DNA from 3 places in the Planosporangium spinosum genome. Region 1 is predicted to be linked to each of the others. Evidence: riboswitches for the same ligand, from Rfam matches in the RefSeq annotation. Region 1 holds a riboswitch; each other region holds the start of a gene.
What was found. A riboswitch is a leader RNA that binds a small molecule or an ion and turns the genes downstream of it on or off. The one in region 1 is predicted to bind cyclic di-AMP.
Positions count from the first base shown of each region.

Region 2: linked by a shared signal. The riboswitch ahead of ACNTMW_RS04710 (transglycosylase family protein) and the one ahead of ACNTMW_RS02740 (C39 family peptidase) in region 1 are both predicted to bind cyclic di-AMP.
Region 3: linked by a shared signal. The riboswitch ahead of ACNTMW_RS04545 (C39 family peptidase) and the one ahead of ACNTMW_RS02740 (C39 family peptidase) in region 1 are both predicted to bind cyclic di-AMP.

Region 1 is NZ_JBLYUB010000001.1:588,831-592,706, forward strand. Features, by position in the region: gene ACNTMW_RS02725 (S8 family peptidase) at 1-56, shown strand, start outside; gene ACNTMW_RS02730 (RNA polymerase sigma factor) at 94-747, shown strand; gene ACNTMW_RS02735 (hypothetical protein) at 719-1,183, shown strand; gene ACNTMW_RS02740 (C39 family peptidase) at 1,226-1,981, opposite strand; cyclic di-AMP (ydaO/yuaA leader) riboswitch at 2,258-2,399, opposite strand; gene ACNTMW_RS02745 (transposase) at 2,675-3,085, shown strand; gene ACNTMW_RS02750 (hypothetical protein) at 3,448-3,876, shown strand, end outside.
Region 2 is NZ_JBLYUB010000002.1:417,794-421,669, forward strand. Features, by position in the region: gene ACNTMW_RS04705 (M20/M25/M40 family metallo-hydrolase) at 1-1,483, shown strand, start outside; cyclic di-AMP (ydaO/yuaA leader) riboswitch at 1,920-2,103, shown strand; gene ACNTMW_RS04710 (transglycosylase family protein) at 2,102-2,773, shown strand; gene ACNTMW_RS04715 (aldo/keto reductase) at 2,885-3,876, opposite strand, start outside.
Region 3 is NZ_JBLYUB010000002.1:384,723-388,598, forward strand. Features, by position in the region: gene ACNTMW_RS04540 (coiled-coil domain-containing protein) at 1-503, opposite strand, end outside; gene ACNTMW_RS04545 (C39 family peptidase) at 784-1,719, opposite strand; gene ACNTMW_RS04550 (hypothetical protein) at 1,896-2,087, shown strand; cyclic di-AMP (ydaO/yuaA leader) riboswitch at 2,189-2,334, opposite strand; gene ACNTMW_RS04555 (amino acid permease) at 3,236-3,876, opposite strand, start outside.

The DNA.
Region 1 (3,876 bases):
TGGACCTGCTCGGCAGGCCACGCTGGCACCCCGACTACGGCGTGCTCGTCCGCTGATACCCCGATGTCCCCACCGTGCGGGAGGTGGTCCAGGTTGACCGAGACCCCGGTTGACGCCCTCGTCTCCGCGGCCGCGCGGGGTGACGAGGACGCCTGGTCGGAACTGGTCGCCCGGTACACGCCGCTGGTGTTCTCGGTGATCGCCGGCTACCGGCTTGGCCCGGCCGACGCCGCTGACGCCAACCAGACCGTGTGGCTACGCCTGGTGGAGCACCTGGGCGACATCCACGAGCCGCGGACGCTGCCGCGCTGGCTGGTGACCACGGCCCGGCACGAATGCCTCCGGCTGCTGCGCGCCGGCCGGCGGACGCAGCCGTTCGACCCGCTGGCCACCCCGGTCGACGGCGCCGGCCCGGCCGGTGTCGACGGCACCGCCGGCGTCGACGACGCCGGTCTCGACGACCACCTGCTGCGGGTCGAGCGTCAGCAGGTGCTCCGGGACGCGTTCGGTCAGCTTCCCGCGCGCTGCCGGATCCTGCTGGCGATGCTCGTGACGGATCCACCGGCGAGCTACGAGGAGATCAGCGAACGGCTCGACCTCCCGGTCGGCAGCATCGGTCCGACCCGGGCCCGCTGCCTGGAGAAGTTGCGCACCTGCTCCGCGGTGGTCGCGTTCCGCGACGCGCTGCGGGCGGCCGAGACGGGCGGAGGTGAACGCCATGACATCGCCGCGGTGGGACGACGATGAGCGGTTCCTGACCGACCTGGGTGAGGCGCTCCGTGGACTGCCCCCGGCGCCTGCGGATTTCGTCGCGGCGGCGCGCGCCGCCTGGACGTGGCGGACGGTGGACGACGAGCTTGTCCTCGCGACCCTCGTCTTCGACTCGGCGACCGACGCCGGCCAGCTCGCGCGCACCCGTTCCGGCCGTTCGGCGCGGACCCTGGCCTTCCAGGGCGACGGGGTGACGGTCGAGATCGAGCTGACCGAGACGGGCATCGTCGGCCAGCTCAGCCCGGCCAGCGGCGGCCAGGTCACCGGAGAACATCCGGGAGGCGTCTTCGACCGGGCCGAGGTGGACGGGATCGGCTGCTTCCTCCTGCGGTCACCGCCGCCCGGCCCGGTCCGGGTGCGAGTCCGCACCGGTGCGTACGGCGTGGTGACGGGATGGGTGTGCGCCGACTGACCGGGCGCCGACCGTGTCTTTCAGCGGCGCCCGGTCGCCAGGTCAGTACGAGTAGCCGCGCTGGGAGATCCAGTTGGCCATGTTGATGGTGGTCACCCAGTACGTACCGTCGCCGTTGGGGTTGGCCGGGTCGGCGATCTTCACCGTCCGGCCGTCGTCCTTGTAACCGATGATGGTGAGGTAGTGGCCGCCTTCGTAGGAGTGGTACGTGCCGGCGGTGTCGGTCAGGTGGCCGGCGATGTTGGCGACGATGGCGCGCCCGCTGTTGACGGTCTTCAGGACGTCGGCCTGAAGCTGGTCCATCTGAGCCGGCGTAGCGGGGTAGGCCGGGATCTCCCTGGTCTGGTACACGTTGCTGCCGATGACATTGTTGAGCGCACGTGTCGTGTCGTAGGCGGAGTTCGTCCCGCCGGTCGTGGTGCCGAGCTGCCGGGCGATCTCGTCCTGACTGAGGATGTGCCCACTGGCGCTCAGGGCGATCCGGGTGGCCGCCGGCCCGCAGTAGTAGTAGTTGGGCTGCAACTGGAACGCATAGTCGAGCACCTTCGACGGCGGGACCGGCGCCGCGGGGACCGCACCGGTCGCGCCGCCCTGCGGGGCCTGGGTGACGCCGGCACGCGGGGCGGCGGCCGCAACGACCGAACCGGATGCCTGGGCCGGCTGCGAACCGTCCGCCTGGCTGACCACGAGGCCGACGGTTGCGGCCACGGCGAGCAGGCCGCCCGAGACGACCGCCATCCGGGGCAGGCGGACCGAAGCCGCATGCTGGAAGGGCTTACGGGTATGTACACGATTCATTGGATTCTCCATGCGGGTGCCACCCGCTGGCCAGCACGGGCTGATCAGTGGGCAAACTCGGTCTGACGCGGTGAGATGGGCGCGCGGGACCCACGAGGCATTCGGTGACAACGCCCGGCACGATGTCCGGGGTGACCGACCGCGGTCCTCAGGCGCTGGTGCGACCTATCGATTCACGGTCAGGGACCGGCGAGGGACGGAGCGGTCCACTGCGCACACACAGCATGGTGGAGGAGTCGGTGATGGAGAGGGGGTGCGAAGACGTGCACGAACATGATCTCCTTACGCTTCCGCCTACCGGGTTAGCTGACGGATTCGGGCGCGAAGGTCGCCCTACCACAGGCCGTCGGCCCGTGGATTCACCCCAGACTTGCGGTGGGTCCCCGGCTCGTTGAGCACGACTCGGCGGGTCCGTTCCGGTGCCACCCGCTCGGTGAACAGTGACCGGATCGGACGGGCGTTGACATTACTGACGGGTCAACTTTCTGCCAAGACCCTCCACCTGTTATCAACCGCACTGGTGACACCACAGAAGATCATCATGGTCGTTTTCCTGGTGTTGGTTTCCCGCACATCCGACCGGGCGACCATCGCCGGCATCTCCCGCGACGGGCTCGCTCGCCACCCGGCAACGGCGGGACATGGGCGTGTCCGGCTTGGATCCAGGGCCCGCGGGCCCCAGGATCAAGACTCGTGGATGAAGACGTCATCGCGCAGTGGGCACCCGCCCCACTGTGGGAGCTCGCCGCAGCGCTGCTTCCCGCGGCTCCGGTACGCCCGCAGGGAGGCGGACGCCGGCGGGTGGACGACCGGCGGGCGTTCGCCGCGATGCTGTACCTCATCCAGACCGGCTGCTCCTGGTGGCAGCTCCCCGAGAAGACGTTCGGGGTCACGCGGCCGACCGCCCATCGCCGGTTCACCGAGTGGACCGCCGCCGGCTTCTGGGGCCGGCTCCATGACGTGCTCGCCGACCGCCTCGCCGATGACGTGGGCAGCGCCTGGGCCCCGGCGCTGACCGAGGCTATCGCGGCACAGGCGGAGAAGGCGCGATCCGGCCGCAGCGGCCGGGTCCGACCAGGCGGCCGGCCCATCGATCCCCGGTGACGGCCGCATCCGGGTCGATTCCCACCATCACCTCACCGACGGCCGCCCGGCTCCGACCGTACGAGCCCCGGTGGCCGACCGGTGCACCACCGGCCGTACCTGTCGGCGCCGCCGCCTGCCCCACCGGTCGGCCGGAAACTCCGGACGTCCCGTAACGCGCAGATCACACCCCGCCAAATGAGACACCAAATGAGACATCGTCTACGCTCCCCGGGGTGCCTCCCAAAAACGACAGTGACCAGCCCCTCGAAAAACCAACAGGCCACCGTCAAAAAGCAACGAGCCACCGCCCCAGCCGCCTCCGGCGCTACCAACGCGGACGCCACGCCCAGAAATCGACACTTCGACCCCACACCGCCGCGATGGCAGCGGCGATCGCGCTCGCCTCGATCGGCGGCGCAGTCTGGGCGGCCACCGCCACTCCGGCAGACCGGCCCGGCAACACCGCGGCCACCTCGCAGGTCCTCGCCGACCGCGCGCAGGTAGCCGACGCCAGGGCCGACCGCAGCCAGAGCCGGGAAACCGCGACCCCCGGCGCGAAGCCACGAGAATCCGCACCGCAATCCACACCGCCGAAACCCCGCCCGCAGCAGAACACCGCCGCACCGCCGGCGCCCAGCACGCAGCCGCCCATGCCGACGGCGCCGGCGCCGGCGCCGGCGCCGGCGCCGTCCCCCACCAGGCCCGCCCCCGTCGCCGACCTCGACCAGGCGCAGATGGACAACGCCGTGTCCATCGTCGCGGCCGGCCGGCAGATGAACCTGCCCCGCCGCGCGTTCGTCGTCGCGATC
Region 2 (3,876 bases), on a different contig from region 1:
TAACCGACGGGCCACGCCCTCACGACGGGCGTTCCTGGCGGCGTCCGCCGGGACCGCGGCGGTGGCCGCGCCACTGGTCGGCGGGTCGGCCGCGGTGGCGGCGCCGCTGCTCGGTGAACCTGCGCCGACCGGTGGCCCGGCGCTCACCGGCGCCTCCGCGCCGGCCCCGGCCGTCACCGGTCCCGGGCGACCGGTCACCCCGCAACCGCCGGACCGGCAGCTACGGGCGCTGCTCGGGGAACTCGACCAGCGCCGCATCGAGGCCACCGTACGCCGGCTCGTCGCGTTCGGTACCCGTCACACCCTGTCCTCCCAGGACGACCCGGCACGCGGCATCGGCGCCGCCCGGGACTGGATCCACGCCCAGATGCGCGAGTACGCGGCGGCGTCCGGCGGCCGGATGACGGTCGAACTCCAGTCGTTCGTCCAGGAGGTCTCGCCCCGGATCCCCGCACCCACCCGTATCACCAACGTCATCGCGACGCTACGCGGCGACACCGCGCCCAACCGGGTGTACGTGGTGTCCGGCCACTACGACTCGCGCGTCACCGACGTCATGAACGCCACCAGCGACGCGCCGGGCGCCGACGACGACGCGTCCGGGGTGGCCGTCGTGATGGAGCTGGCGCGGGTGATGGCGACCCGCCGGACCGAGGCGACGATCATGTTCGTCGCGGTGGCCGGCGAGGAGCAGGGGCTGTACGGGTCGGCCTACCTGGCCAAGCAGCTCAAGGAGGCCGGCGTCGAGGTACGCGGGATGTTCAGCAACGACATTGTCGGCACCGGCGACGCGCACGACGGCACCCCTCCCGACCCGCGTACCGTCCGGCTGTTCGTCGAGGGCGTGCCGACGTCGGAGACCGCCGCCCAGACGGCGATCCGCCAGGCCGTCGGCGGCGAGAACGACGGCCCCTCCCGACAGCTCGGCCGGTTCGTCCGGGACGTGGCCAGCAACGAGCAGACCGGCATGACGGTACGCGTGATCTGGCGGCGCGACCGGTACCTGCGCGGCAGCGACCACCTCTCGTTCCTGCAGCAGGGCTACCCGGCGGCCCGCTTCACCGAGCCGCGGGAGAACTTCGCGCACGAGCACCAGGACACGCGGGTGGAGAACGGCGTGGTCTACGGCGACCTACCGGAGTTCTGCGACTTCGGGTACATCACCCGGGTGGCGAAGGTGAACGCCGCCGCGCTGTGGTCGCTGGCGCAGGCGCCCGGCACCCCGCAAAGCGTGCAGATCGACACCTCCGGACTGACCAACGACACCACGCTGCGGTGGCAACGCGGTACCGAACCCGATCTGGCCGGGTACGAGGTGCTCTGGCGCGAGACGACGGCACCGGAGTGGACGCATGTCATAGCGGTCGGCGACGTCACCACCGCCACGATCGACCTGTCTAAGGACAACGTGCTGTTCGGCGTGCGGGCCGTCGACCGCGACGGGCACCGCAGCCCGGTCGCCGCTCCGACACCGGCAAGCTGAGGTCGGCCGGCCGGCTGCCCGGCCGGCCAGTTGCCCAGTCACCCAGCCGCCCAGTCACCCAGCTCAGGCGGCGCGACAACCGCGAGCGGCCGCCGGTACGTGGAACTGACGCACCTCCGGCGCCGCCGCTGCGCCGCCGCGCCACTACCCGCCGCGCCGTTACCGCGCGCCCTCCCGTGATCGTGAAGAGTTGCGTGGCCATGGCCACGAAGCCTTCATGATCATGGGAGGGGCACGGGTGGTGGGAGTGGGCCGTCGGAAGTGAACGGGCTGATACTCCGCGATCATTCACCAGTACCCGATTCGATCACTCTGCGTATAGAACTTTCACCATGTGCATGCCGGAGAATGAAGAAAATCACCAATTCGAGCGAAAACTTTGTCGGCCCGCTCAGCCCGTGATTACCGTCGGCTATGTCCGCGACCGCGGGCCCCACGGTCGGTAACGCCGAGTCCTGCCACCGGCCGCCGGGAACCCGTCAACCAGGCAGGAGCGGGGGAACCACACGTTTCCCGGTACGCACCACGCTCGTTGCGTACCTCGGGGTGAAGCCGCAGCGCGGCCGGGCTCCTCGGCCCGAACCCGACAGCTCACCTCGTAGGCGTGGAGGTTTTTACATGGCACACAACCGGTACCAGGCACGCCACTACCGTCGGTCGGCCACGCGTCGGCTCTCCGGGCGCCTCGCGCTCGGCGCCGTCACCGCGGGCGCCGCCGGTGCGGCATCCCTGCTGGGTCCGGCTCAGGCCGCCAGCGCCGCCTCGAGCGTCAACTGGGACGCGGTCGCCCAGTGCGAGTCGGGCGGCAACTGGAGCATCAACACCGGCAACGGGTTCTACGGTGGTCTGCAGTTCACGCAGAGCACGTGGGCCGGCTACGGCGGCAAGCAGTACGCCGCCCGCGCCGACCAGGCTACCCGTGAGCAGCAGATCGCCGTCGCGGAGAAGGTCCGGGCAGGTCAGGGCATGGGCGCCTGGCCGGTCTGCGGCTCCCGTGGGGGCTCGACGCAGAGCTACACGCCGAAGAAGGCCACCACGAAGAGCCAGTCCGGCGGGAAGTCCGAGTCGAGCGGGGAGTCGCAGCAGCAGGCGCCGGCCCAGGCCGCTCAGCCGGCAACGCCGGTGCAGGCCACCGGCCGTACCTACCAGGTGCAGCCCGGTGACACGCTGTCGACCATCGCCGAGCGCCAGGGCGTCAACGGCGGCTGGGAAGCGCTGTACGCGCTCAACCGCCAGGTGGTGGGCGGCAACCCGAACCTGATCCTGCCGGGTCAGCAGCTCCAGCTCTGACACCCGCCGGGGCCGGCGGCTCGCGCGCTGACGGTGAGCCTCAACGACGAGGCTCGACGACATAACGGAAACCGGGGCGTCCACTCCCGCCGGGGAGTGGACGCCCCGGCGTCATCCGGTCGGTACCGGTACGTGCGCGGGCAGCAGTCCCTCGGCCCGCAGGTCGGCCCAGAGCGCCGGCGGGATCGGGTACGCGAACAGGTCGGCGTTCTCGTCGACCTCCTCCGGCGACCGCGCCCCGATGACGACGCTGGTGACGGCGGGGTGCCCGAGCGGGAACTGGATCGCCGCGGCCGGCAACGGCACCCCGTACCGGTCGCAGACGCGCCTGATGGCGAGCGCCTTCGCCAGGACCGGGGCGGGCGGCGGCGCGTAGTCGAAGTGCGAGGTGGGCGACGGGTCGACCAGCAGGCCCGAGTTGTAGACCCCACCGGCGAGGACCGCGATCCCCCGCTGCGCGCACAGCGGCAGCAGTCCGTCCAGGCCGGACTGGTCGAGCAGGGTGTACCGGCCGGCCAGCAGGAAGCAGTCGAACCCGGGGCGGGCCGCCTCCCGGGCGAACCGGGTCAGCATCGCCGCCTGGTTCATGCCGGCGCCGACCGCGCCGATGACCCCGCACGCGCGCAGGTCGGCCAGGGCGCGGTACGCCTCGCCGAGCGCGGCGTCGAAGTGGTCGTCGGGGTCGTGCAGGTGCAGCACGTCGACCCGGTCCAGCCCCAGCCGCTCCAGGCTGGACTCCAGGGACGCCCGGACCGCCTCGTAGGTGAAGTCGAAGCGCGGCGTCACGCCGGTCGCCGCGGCCTCCGGCCAGACGTCCTCGATGTCCGTACCGCCCGGTTCCAGCAGCCGGCCCACCTTGGTGGACACGACGTAGCTGTCCCGCGGGCGCGGGGCGAGGGCGCGGCCGGCGCGGCGCTCGGACAGCCCGTACCCGTACAGCGGAGCGGTGTCGAACAGCCGCAGGCCACGGTCCCACGCCCGGTCGACGGTGGCGACGGCCTGCTCGTCGCCGACCGGCCGGTAGAGGCCACCGATCGGGGCGAGGCCGAGCCCGAGGCGGGTCACCGTGAGATCGGTACGGCCGAGCCGGACCGGGGCGGCTG
Region 3 (3,876 bases), on a different contig from region 1:
TCGGCGAGCTGGGCCTGCTGCACCGTGATCTCGGCGGCCAGGGCCGCCTGCTGCCGTTGCTGCGCCGCCTTCGCGTCGGCGAGCCGGCGCAGCTGCGCGTCCTCCATCCGGGCCCGGGTCTCCAGGGCCGTCGCCCGCTGGAGCAGGCCGTCGGGAGTCTCGCTGTCCATGAGGGCGAGGAGACTGTCGGCGCGGCCCCCCTTGTACGCCGTGGCCGCCAGCTCGGCCACCGCGGCGTTGAGCTGGGCGAGCTGCGACTCGGTCACCCGCATCTGCTCGTTGAGCTGACCCTGACGGGTCTTGGAGGTCTCCAGTCTGGCAGCGGCGTCGTTGTACCCCCGCGCCGCCGCGTCCAGCTGGTCACGCAGGGACGAGGCACCACCTTCCGGGCCGGCGGCGCCGGGAGCGGCGTGTACCGGCCCCGCCGGCAGCAGTCCCACCAGGACGGCGGCGGCGAGGAGTGCGGCAACGAGCAGGGTCGGTCGGGCAGGGGCGGCTGACAGCCTCACGTACACGTTCCTTCGTGTCGTCCGCCGGTCGGAGGGGTGACGGCGATCCGCATCGACCCTAGGCACATCTGCGCAGAACACCCAAGGCTCCTAATCCTCTTCTAATTAACGGGAACCGAACGGACCACGACATATCATCCTCACGTCCAGGGTCGCCGGCACGCCGACACGGGCAGCCCCCACACTCGCTCCGACGCCCGAGGGCCCGGCCGGCGATTCTCGCCGGCCGGGCCCTCGGATCGGTGACGGGAGGAAACCCGGGGAGCTCGGGCGGTCAGTACGAGTAGCCCCGGTTGACCATCCACTTGGCCATGTTGATGGTGGTGACCCAGTACGAACTGGCGCTCGGGTTGGCCGGATCGGCGATCTTCACCGCACGCCCCTCGTCGTTGTACCCGACGATGGCCACGTAGTGCCCGCCGCCGTAGCTGTGCCAGTTGCCATTGGTGTCCGTCGCGGAGCCGACGACGTTGGCGACGACGCCGTAGCCGTTGCTGACGGCGTGCACGACGTCCGCCTGCAGCTGGTCCATCTGGGCAGGCGTGGCCGCGGGTCCCGGAATCGACCTGGTCTGGTAGAAGTCGGTACCCAGCACGGAGTTCAGGACCCGGGTGGTGTCCACGGCCGAGTCGGTCCCACCGGTGTCGGTACCCAGCAGTCGGGCCACCTCGTCCTGGCTGGGGGTCTTACCACGCACGGTCAGCACGATCCGGGTGGACGCCGGGCCGCAGTAGTAGTAGTTCGGCTGCGACTGGTACTGGTAGTCCAGCTCCTTCGCCACCGGCGGGGCCGGGGCGGGCGTCGCGGTGGGAGCGGCCGACGGCGCGGCCGGGGCCTGGGCCTGCGCCTGCGCCTGCGCAGACTCAGGCGCCTGGGCCTGGGCAGGCGCCTGAGTCTGCGCCGGGGCCTGAGCCTGCACCGGGGCCTGAGCTGAAGCCCGGGCTTGGGTCCGGGCCGGAGCCGATGACTGGGCCGGGGCCTGGGTACGACTCTGGCTCCGGTCGGCCCGCTCAGCGCCGCCGTCACGGGTGGTGGTGTCCACAAGCGCCACATTCGTCGAGGTCTTCGACGTCGCCTGGCCGGACGACTCACTGATCAGAATGCCGCTCGTGGCGGCCACGGCGAGCACGCCCGCCGAGACGAGTGCGAGGCGGGAAATACCGGACGGTGCGGCATGCCGGAACCGGGTACGGGTACGGAGGGGCTTCAATTCAATTACTCCACGCAACTTGCCGGCCCTCGGCCGAACACCGGCCGACGACCCTGTGAGCTACCGGTCGACGCGGCGACGGGGACACACGAGGACCAGAGATGTCCGCGCAGGCGAACCTGGACGCGGTGGTATCAGCCTGCGACCGCGACACCCGTGCGTGAGTGGCCGGAGGCGTGAGCGGCATCGAGAGCGCCACCGTGGTCTGGCATGACGACGAGGAGGGTTACGCCACCGCGACGAACGGCCGTCTCGTACCTGTCGAGCGACCGGGGTACCCGGTACGCCCGGGAACTGTCCGGTGGTGGTACCGGGCGGACTGCCCGGCACGCGGCATCCTCGCGTCACCGACCTTTGATGTGACCTAGCGGGTCGAGGTCAGGGACCGACCCGAACCGGAGTGGCCGGCGGCGTGTCCAAAGTGGGTGGAGTATCGCGGAGGATGGGACAGGGGTCTTGCACGAGCATGATCTCCTTACGCTGCCGCTTACCGGGTTAGCTGACGGATTCGGGCGGGAAGGACGCCCTACCATGGGCCATTCGGCCCACGGATTCACCCCAAACGTTCGGTGGGTCCCCGGCTCGTAGACAAAGACGACTCAGCGGGCCCGCTCCGGCGTCGCCGACGGCAACATCAACCGGATCAGACGCGATGACACTACTGGTGGCCCATCGCCGCTGCCAAGACCCAATTCCTGTTACCCGCCGCACGTACGGAGCAATTGATAGATCATTTCTGAATCCTGCATTGCGGCCTTCGATGCGCATTTCCCATAGTCGGAAAACGATCATGCGTGCCGAGGCGGCCACACCCGCGACGCCTCGAGCCCGGCCCAATCGGACACACTCCGCCAGGGCTCCGCAGTTCCGCAGCCAGGACTCAGCCGCCAGGACTCAACCGCCAGGACACCGCCGCCCAGGAATCCCGAGCCGGGATGACCTGACCGGGATGCCCTGGCCGGGATGCCCTGACCGGGATGCCCTGACCGGGATGCCCTGGCCGGGATGCTCCCTGGTGTCGACCCGCCCGGTCGCGCCGACTGCCGGTGGCGCGAGGATGCCGCATCACCGGGCGCCGCCCCGGGATTCCGCGACGCCGAACCGGTGCACGTATCCGCGGCACCGAACCGGCCCGTCCGGACACGCGTCCGGCGTCCGGGTGCGTCCGGCGTCCGGACACGCCACGGTCGACGACCACTGGCCCCGTACCGCCTGCACATTCTTTCAATATTTCAATTCGTTTATGTAACTCGGCGACCTGCCAGCTCGCGAACATCCGACCCCGCCCACAGTCCCATGTTCGCCCCGGTGGACGTACCCATTAATGATCACGTTGCCGGCCACCCATGCGAAAACGTAAATCTTCGTCGAATGGCGTCGCGGGGAGCGCAATTTCAACGGCTGACGCTCGACCATTTCCCGGAGGCGCTTTCAGCATGCGCCATGGCCCCGTCAGCGTCGGCTGGCCGGCATCGACCCGTCAATACGGGTCGATCGCCGCTGGACCTTATCGCGCTCAGCGCACCGACGGCCCGTCGCCGGGCTGATGCCCGGTCGAAGACCCATGGCCGGGCGAATGCTCGGCCGAAGACCCATGGCCGGGTCGACGCTCCGCCGACGAATCATCGGAGGTGCCCGGCACCGGCACGGTTCCATTGCCGGGAGCCAGCAGAGACCTGCGGCGACTGTAGGCGAAGTAGACGACCAGCCCGACGGCGAACCACACGGCGAAGCGCAGCCACGTCTCCGGCTTGAGGAACGTGATGAGCCACAGGGAGAACAGCACCCCGATGGCGGGTACCACCGGCATACCGGGCGTCCGGAAGGTGCGTGGCAGGTCGGGCCGGCGGTACCGGAGCACGATCACGGCGACGCAGACGACGACGAAGGCCAGCAGGATACCGATGTTGGTCAGTTCGGCCGCAGCCCCGATCGGCAGGAAGCCGGCGATCAACGCCGAGACGGCGCCGGTGAGCCAGGTGATCCGGGTGGGTACCTTGCGCACCGGGTGGGTCCGGGCGAACCAGGTCGGCAGCAACCCGTCGCGGCTCATCGAGAACCAGACCCGGGTCACCCCCAACATGAAGGTGAACATGACGGTGAGGATGCCGATGATCGCGCCGGCCGCGATCACGGACGCCAGGCCGGACAGGCCGA